Linked DNA regions of Methylobacterium mesophilicum SR1.6/6. The protein of the gene in region 1 interacts with the protein of each later gene in a pairwise test. Links are inferred from orthologs where the notes say so. Each region holds a gene or a part of one and is shown on either strand. Other genes may lie near its edges.

Region 1 (3,941 bases):
GCCCCCGTTCCCCGGTGACCAGCAGCAGCCGCGGCCGGGCCTCACCACGAAGATGACGCCGCGCCCCGACCACGGCGAGGAAAGCTATGTCGGCAAGGGACTCCTGACCGGACAAGCGGCCTTGATCACCGGCGGCGATTCCGGGATCGGCCGGGCGGTGGCGATCGCCTACGCCCGAGAGGGCGCCGACGTGACGATCTCCTATCTCGAGGCCGAGCAGGAGGACGCCGAGGAGACGAAGGCCTGGGTCGAGAAGGCCGGTCGCCGTTGCCTTCTGCTTCCGGGCGACATCCGCGACGAGACTCAGTGCCGGCATCTCGTGGCGCGCACCGTGGAGACCTTCGGGCGTCTCGACATCCTGGTGAACAACGCCGCCGCCCAGGTGGTGAACGAGGGCCTCGACGACTTGAGGGCCGGCGACATCGAGGGGTCGTTCCGCGCCAACGTGTTCGCGATGTACTACCTCGCCCAGGCCGCCGTTCCGCACATGAAGCCGGGCGGCGCCATCGTGAACAGCACCAGCGTGCAGGCCAAGGTCGCCGGCCCGAACATGCTGATCTACGCCGCCACCAAGGGCGCCATCGCGAGCCTGACCATCGGCCTGTCCAATCTGCTGGCTCCGAAGGGGATCCGGGTCAATTGCGTCGCACCCGGACCGGTCTGGACGCCGATCCAGCCGATCGTGAAAAGTCCGGAGCAGATGGAGCAACTCGGCGCTCAGACGCCGCTGGGCCGCGCCGGCCAGCCCGCGGAACTGGCCCCGGCTTACGTGCTGCTCGCCTCACGGGAGGGCAGTTACATGTCGGGTGCCCTGGTCCCGGTCACGGGCGGCATGCCGATGCTCTGACCGAGCCTGCGGCGAGGACCTTCACGGTCGCAGCGGCGCGCCGGCCCGTTCCGGCGCCAGCAGTACGCCCGCGAGACCCAGGGCCGCCGCGAGGGCGAGCCACAGGGGCGCGGCATTGGCCGAATGGGTCTCGGTAACGAGATAGACGAGGATCGCCGGCGTGGTGCCGCCGAAGACGCCGAGCGCGAGATTGTAGCTTACCGCCGAGCCGGACCCCCGCACGCGCTGGCTGAATAGCTCCGTCAGCATCGCTCCCAGGGGGCCGATGTAGACGGACAGCACCAGCATGTAGAGAACCTCGCCGGCCAGCACGAAGGTCAGTTCGGCCTGGGTCAGCAGTCGGAAGATCGGCCACGCCAGGACGATGAAGGCCGCAGCTCCGGCCATCATGACGGGGCGCCGGCCCACGCGGTCCGACAGGGCGCCGAAGACCGGACCCAAGACGATCAGGATCGCCGTGCCGATCGTCCCGAGCCCCGACGCGGTGGCCGGCGTGAGCCCATCGGTGCGGACCAGGAAGCCGCGCAGGTAGATGACACCCAGGTAGATGCCGACGCCCGCGAGCACGCTGATCAGGAAGCCGCACAGCATCGCGCGCCCCTCGCTCCGGATAGCCTCGACGATCGGGAACGCGCGCTCCGCGGGCAGCGGCCGGTCGACGACGAGGATGGCGCGCCGAAGCCACAGAGTGCACGCCCCGAGGAGGATCCCGAACAGGAACGGGATGCGCCAGCCCCAGTCCAGCACAGCCTCCCGGGGCAGCCACGCCTCCATCAGGAAGAACACGAACGAGCCGAGCATCTGTCCGATCCCGATGGTGCAGGCCGGAAGGGCGCAGTAGAAGCCGCGCCGCTCGGCGGGACAGCGTTCGCCGAGGAATGTGATCGAGGTGGTGAACTCGCCGCCGACCGACAGGCCCTGGACCAGCCGGCAGACGACGAGCAGGATCGGCGCGGCGATCCCGAGGGCCGCGTAGGTCGGCAGCAGACCGATGCAGACTGTCGATAGCGCCATCAGGCCCACGGAGAGGGTGAGGGCGGAGGTCCGCCCGTACCGGTCCGCCACGTGGCCGAAGAACAGGCTGCCCAGGGGCCGCACCAGGAACGCGGACGCGAACACGCCGTAGGTCGCGAGCAGCGACACCACGGGATCGGCAGCCGGGAAGAACAGGCGCCCGATGATGTGCGCGCCGAAGCCGTAGATCGTGAAGTCGTACCATTCGAGAGCGTTGCCAGCGGCGCCGGCGAGAGCGGATCGATGGTGCAGGTCCGGCCTGATCCGCAATGTCGTCATCGAGCGCGCACTTGTTATTGTCGTCGTTACGCGTCTCTGCTGTCATCAGCACGATAACAGCCCGGCCGAATCAGACTAGCACGATTGCCGGACGCGCGCGTAGCGCCCTCTCTGCGCAGATCTGCGAGAGGCGGGAGGACAGCCTCTCGGCGGCACCGGCCGGCGATGTCCGGCAGCGATCGAGGAGCTTCGGTTCCAACGAGAAACCCGCCGCGCGGGGCGCGGCGGGTCCGATGTTCAAGCCTGGTGTCTGCGTGACCGTGAAAGGTCCTAGAACGGGATGTCGTCGTCCAGATCGTAGCCGCCGCGGCCCCCACCCCCGCCCGAGGAGGCGGGCGCCGGACGGCGCTCACCGCCCTGGGCGCGGCCGCCGCCGAAATCGCCGCCGCGGTCACCACCCCGGTCACCCCCGCGGCTGATCTGGCCGCCGCCCTCGTCCTCACCGGCGAAGTCCCCGCCACCGCCGCCGCGACCGTCGAGGATCGTCATCTCGCCGCGGAAGCGCTGGAGCACCACCTCGGTGGTGTACTTCTCGACGCCCGAATTGTCGGTCCACTTCCGGGTCTGGAGCTGGCCCTCGATATAGACCTTCGAGCCCTTGCGCAGGTACTGCTCGGCGACGCGGGCGAGGTTGTCGTTGTAGATCACGACCGAGTGCCACTCGGTCTTCTCCTTGCGCTCGCCGGTCGCCTTGTCCTTCCACGACTCGGAGGTCGCGAGCCGCAGGTTGCAGACCGGGTCGCCCGAGCCGAGGCGGCGCATCTCCGGGTCCCGCCCGAGATTGCCCACCAGAATCACCTTGTTGACGCTGCCCGCCATCGCTCTCTCCTCACCGTACGGATCTCACTGGGCATCTGCCCGGCGGCGCGCGAACCATGCGCCTGGGCCTCCGGAGCGGCAACCTGCGGTGCGGGCTTGTGCCCGCTTTCCGCAGCGCCGCCGGATCCGTTTGTTCTACATCTGTTCCAGAGTGGCAGCAAGCCGCCGTCACGACACGCGCACGACCAGCTTGCCGAAATTGCGCCCTTTCAACAGGCCGATGAAGGCCTCCGGCGCCTTCTCCAAACCCTCGACCACGTCCTCGCGGTAGCGGACCCGCCCCTCCTGGATCCAGCCGCCGACCTCATCGCGGAACGTCGCCGCCTGGTCGGCGAAATCCCAGACGATGAATCCCTGGATGTGCAGCCGGTTGGTCAGCACGGAGCGCATCAGGCCGGGCAGGCGGTCCGGCCCGGGCGGGACCTCGGTGGCGTTGTAGGCCGAGACCAGGCCGCAGACCGGGATCCGCGCGAACGGGTTGAGCAGCGGCATCACCGCGGCGAAGACCGCGCCGCCGACGTTCTCGAAATAGACGTCGATGCCCTTCGGGCAGGCGGCGGCGAGCGCGCCCGGCAGGTCGGCGCCGCGATGGTCCACGGCGGCGTCGAAGCCCAGTTCCTCGGTGAGATAGCGGCACTTGTCCGGGCCGCCCGCGATCCCGACAGCCCGGGCGCCCTTCAGCTTGGCGATCTGCCCGACGAGCGAGCCGACCGGTCCCGCGGCGGCCGCGACCACGACGGTCTCGCCGGCCTTGGGCCGGCCGATGTTGAGGAGGCCGGTATAGGCGGTCATGCCCGGCATCCCGAGCACGCCCAGCGCCGTGGAAGGCGGAGCGGCCGCGGGATCGACCTTGCGGGAGCCCTTGCCATCCGTGACGAAATAGTCCTGCCAGCCCGCGAAGGCCGTGAGCAGGTCGCCGACGGCGTGGTCCGGGTGGTTGGAGGCGACGACCTCGCCCACGGTCTCAGCGGTGATCGGCGCG
Region 2 (4,129 bases), 250 kb from region 1 along the record:
GCACCCGAAGCGCCGCGTGAGCGACACCGTTAGCTCTCTCCAGACGCTTCGTGCGTTGGTCTGCCGAATCCCGAGTCGCTTGCCGCTGGCGCCGCATGCGACTCGTAAAAGACGGTGCGATACCCGCCCGCGACGATCTCGGCAGATCGCCGCAGAAATTCCCGACAAATTCCGACGGCAGGTGTACCTGGTATTTAATCTCAATGCTGTCCAGCGTCAGCTTGACTATTCCGTACGTCAGCGCGCTGGCCGAGGCCAATTCTTATCAATGCGGCCTGTGGCCATACTCTCGCCGTTTCTTTCGTTCAGCTTCGGGTCATCCTCCATCGATGATTCTGTCCAGGCACGCCGCTCTGCGCGGTGGCCACATCGCTGAAAGATAGCCCTACGATGACCAAGCTGACCGCCGCTGCGGCTGTCGCCGCCGGCCTGTTCGTCCCCGCATGCCTGCCCGCTCGCGCGGAATCCGGTCCGCATAGCGGGACATGGTCGGTGGAACTGGTGACGGAGAGTGGCGTGTGCAGCGCGCGGTACACCTATGCGCTGGCGATCCGCGAGGGGCAGGTGCGGCTGATCTCCGGCGCCGCTGGCGCGCGAGTCAGCGGGCATGTCGGCGCGGACGGCAGCGTCGGGCTCACCGTCAGCAACGGGACGGCGAGCGGCACCGGGACGGGGCGGCTCCAGGCCGGCAACGGCGCGGGCACTTGGAAGGTCAGTTCCCTGTGCTCCGGTCGCTGGACCGCGCGGCGCAGCGACAACCGCACCGCGCAGGCCGAGTGAGGCCGTTCAGGCGGCTGCGGCGAGCCAGCTGCGCGCCTCGTCCAGGCGGGCGCGCTCGAACACCTTGATCTGGGTCGGCGAGACGAAGTTGAACGTCTCGGCCAGGGCCTTCAGCCAGGGCGCGTCCGTCACCAAGGCGACGTGGCTGACGCTCTTCATCATCGAGAATCCGAAGCGCGGGTCCTTGAAGAAGGCCGCCGGCTCCATGCCTTCGAAGGCGCGGATGTCCTCGAGCAGCTTGATCTTGCCGCCCTTGTCGAGGTCCGCCTTCATGGCGGTCATCGCGGCGTTCATCTCCTCGTCGGTGATCTTCCCGTCGACCACGATCTCGGCGACATTCGAATCCGGCGTCTTGGTGTAAGTCAGCACTGATCGCTCCTCCGGGAACCGCCCGCGTCCGCCGGTCTCCGACCGGGGAAGCGCCGCCCGAGGGGCGAGTGTCCTACAAAAAGCTCTGCGGGTCGACATCGATCGCGACCCGCACGTTGCCTCGCACCTTCGGGCCGCGGGCGATCCAGGCGCGCAGGTAGGCCTGCAGGTCGACGTTGCGCTCGGTCTTCACCAACAGCCGAAACCGGTAGCGGCCCCGCACCAGGGCAAGCGGCGCCTCGGCGGGACCCAGCACCATCACGCCCTCCGGCGGTTCGGCGGCGCGGGCCAGCGCCTGCCCATGCGCCTCCGCGACCTCCCGCTCGTTCGCCGAGACGATCAGCGCCGCCAGCCGCCCGAACGGCGGCAGGCCGGCCGCCTCGCGGGCCTGGATCTCCTCCGCGTAGAACCGCTCGGCATCCCCCGACAGCAGAGCCGCGATCACCGGATGGTCCGGCTGGTAGGTCTGGACCAGCGCGCGGCCGGGCTTCTCGCCGCGGCCGGCGCGGCCGGTCACCTGCTGGAGCAGCTGAAAGGTCCGCTCCGCCGCCCGCGGATCCCCCGAGGTCAACCCGATATCGGCGTCGAGGACGCCGACCAGGGTCAGGCCGGGAAAGTTGTGCCCTTTGGCCACGAGCTGCGTGCCGATGACGAGGTCGCATTCCCCGGCCGCCACCGCGTCCAGCTCCTGCCGGAGGCGTTCGGCGCCGCCGGGGAAATCGCTCGACAGGACGACGATGCGCCGGTCGGGGAACAGGGCGGCAGCCTCCTCGGCGATCCGCTCGACGCCGGGACCGCAGGCGGTGAGGTTGTCGAAGGTGCCGCACTCGGTGCAGGCCTCGGGCCGCCGCTCCGCGTAGCCGCACTGGTGGCAGATCAGCGCCCGGCGGAAACGGTGCTCGACGAGCCAGGTCGAGCAGTTCTTGCACTGGTAGCGGTGGCCGCAGGCCCGGCATAGGGTGAGCGGCGCGTAGCCCCGCCGGTTGAGGAAGAGCAGCGCCTGCTCGCCGCGCTCCAGGGTGTGCTTCACCGCGTTCACCAGCGGCGGGCTCAGAAAGCGTCCGCGCTCCGGCTGGTCGAGGCGCATGTCGATGGCGGCGATGTCGGGCAGACGGCGGCCGCCGAAGCGCTCAGGCAGCAGGACGTGCCGGTAGCGGCCCCTCGCGGCATTCACGCGCGTCTCGATGGCGGGGGTCGCCGAGGTGAGCACCACCGGACAGTCTTCGAGGCGCCCGCGGACCACCGCCATGTCGCGGGCATGGTAGTGGACGCCGTCCTCCTGCTTGTAGGCGGTCTCGTGCTCCTCATCGACCACGATCAGGCCGAGGCGGGCGAAGGGCAGGAACAGGGCCGAGCGCGCACCCACCACCACCAGCGCCTCGCCCGCGGCCACGGCCGCGCGGAGGCGCTCGCGCCGCTTGCCGCCGATCCCGGAATGCCACGCCGCCGGCCGCACGCCGAACCGGGCGGCGAAGCGGTCGAGGAACTGCGCCGTCAGGGCGATCTCGGGCATCAGGATCAGGGCCTGACGCCCGGCGCGGATGCAGTCGGCCACCGCCTCGAAGTAGACTTCGGTCTTGCCCGAACCGGTGACGCCCTCCAGCAGGACGGGCCGGTTGTCGGCCTGCTGGTCCTCGCCGAGCGGCCGCCGCCACGGGAAGCCCTCCACAAGGGCGGTGACGGCCTCGGCCTGGGCGGGCGAGAGCGGCGCCCGCGGGGCGTCGGGATCGGGGTAAGGGGCGACCGGCTCGGGCTCAACCGCCACAGCTTCCAGGGCACCGTCGTCGATCAGGCCGTCGACCACCGAGAGCGAGACGCCGGCCTCCTTCGCCAGGGCGCTCTTGCCGCGGAGCGCCTTGTCGGCGGCGACCGCCAGGACCTTGGTGCGGGCGGCGGTCGGCCGGGCGGGCGGCTTGTCGGTGATACGCACGGCGACCCGGACGGTCTCGGCGGCCGCAGCCTCGTCCGGCAGGCGCAGCACCATGGCGAGCGCCGAGCCCTTCGGTGCCAGCGTGTAGCGGGCGATCCAGTCGACGAGGCTGCGCAGCGGATCGGAGAGCGGCGGATAGGGCAGGCGCCCGGTCACCGGGCGCAGGTTCGAGCCGCCGGCGGTCTCGGCCAGTCCCCAGACAACCCCAACGATCTCGCGAGGCCCGAGGGGAACCTGCACCACGTCGCCCGCGGCGAGACCGAGACTGGCGGGCACCACGTAGCTGTAGGGCGTGTCGAGGGCGAGCGGGATCAGAATCTCGGCGACGAAGGGCATGCAGGGTTTTTCGGGCGGCTCCGTTCCGGGTCCGTACCATAGGCCGGGGAAAAGAACCCGCCCGTTCAGGGCCGGCGCAGACTCGCGGCTAGCGGTAGGGCGGCGAGGCTGATCGCCGCCATGACCCAGAAGCCCGACGCACCGAGGGCGCCGTAGAGCGCCCCTGAGGCCAAGGTGGCGAGCACGCCCGACAAGCCGAGGCCCAGGGTGCCGTAGAGGGCGAGCGCGGTGGCGCGCAGGTCCGGCGGCGTAACCTCTTCGATCAGGCCTAGGCAGGCGAGGTGCAGGAGGGCGAAGCTCAACCCATGCAGTGCCTCCACGGCGGCGATCCAGGGAACCGCGGTGGTGGAACCCAGCACCGCCCAGCGCAGGGCACCGGCGCCGGCCGCCACCGCGATCCCGGCCGGAAGCCCGATCCGCTTCAGCAGATGCGGGCCGACGAGGAGGAAGACCAGGACTTCGGCGGCGACCGATTCCGACCAGAGCAGGCCCGCGGTGCCGGGCCCGATGCCGGACTGGCGCCACAGGATCATCGCGAACCCGTCATGCATCGCGTGCGCGCCGATCACGAGGGCGGCCGCCACCACCGTCCGACGGAACCGCGGGAACCTGATCAGCCCAGAGACGTCGCTCCACGGCGATCCCGCTTCGGGCGCAACGGACGGCTCGGATGGGACGGCCAGGGCCGCGGCCGCTGCGGCGAGAAACAGGACT

The links. Proteins that work in one complex are often made in the same cells at the same time.
Region 2: the proteins of ssb (region 1) and MMSR116_RS21715 interact in binary tests that used the Escherichia coli proteins (3 or more experiments, as listed by UniProt). The link is inferred for Methylobacterium mesophilicum SR1.6/6 from one-to-one orthologs.

The regions. Positions count from the first base shown.
Region 1 is NZ_CP043538.1:4,318,782-4,322,722, forward strand. Bases 1,186-3,941 are described here. They hold ssb (single-stranded DNA-binding protein), read right to left. Parts: upstream 2,960-3,941; coding sequence 2,411-2,959; downstream 1,186-2,410. Other genes in these bases: MMSR116_RS20675 (MFS transporter), read right to left, coding at 1,186-2,140; MMSR116_RS20685 (NADP-dependent oxidoreductase), read right to left, coding at 3,128-3,941. Outside these bases: MMSR116_RS20670 (SDR family oxidoreductase), read left to right, coding at 1-847; more of MMSR116_RS20675, read right to left, coding at 869-1,185. UniProt on the Escherichia coli protein: Plays an important role in DNA replication, recombination and repair. Binds to ssDNA and to an array of partner proteins to recruit them to their sites of action during DNA metabolism. Acts as a sliding platform that migrates on DNA via reptation.
Region 2 is NZ_CP043538.1:4,565,929-4,570,057, forward strand. Bases 820-3,763 are described here. They hold MMSR116_RS21715 (primosomal protein N'), read right to left. Parts: upstream 3,416-3,763; coding sequence 1,223-3,415; downstream 820-1,222. Other genes in these bases: MMSR116_RS21710 (STAS/SEC14 domain-containing protein), read right to left, coding at 820-1,149; MMSR116_RS21720 (MFS transporter), read right to left, coding at 3,481-3,763. Also shown: MMSR116_RS21705 (hypothetical protein), read left to right, coding at 391-780; more of MMSR116_RS21710, read right to left, coding at 787-819; more of MMSR116_RS21720, read right to left, coding at 3,764-4,129.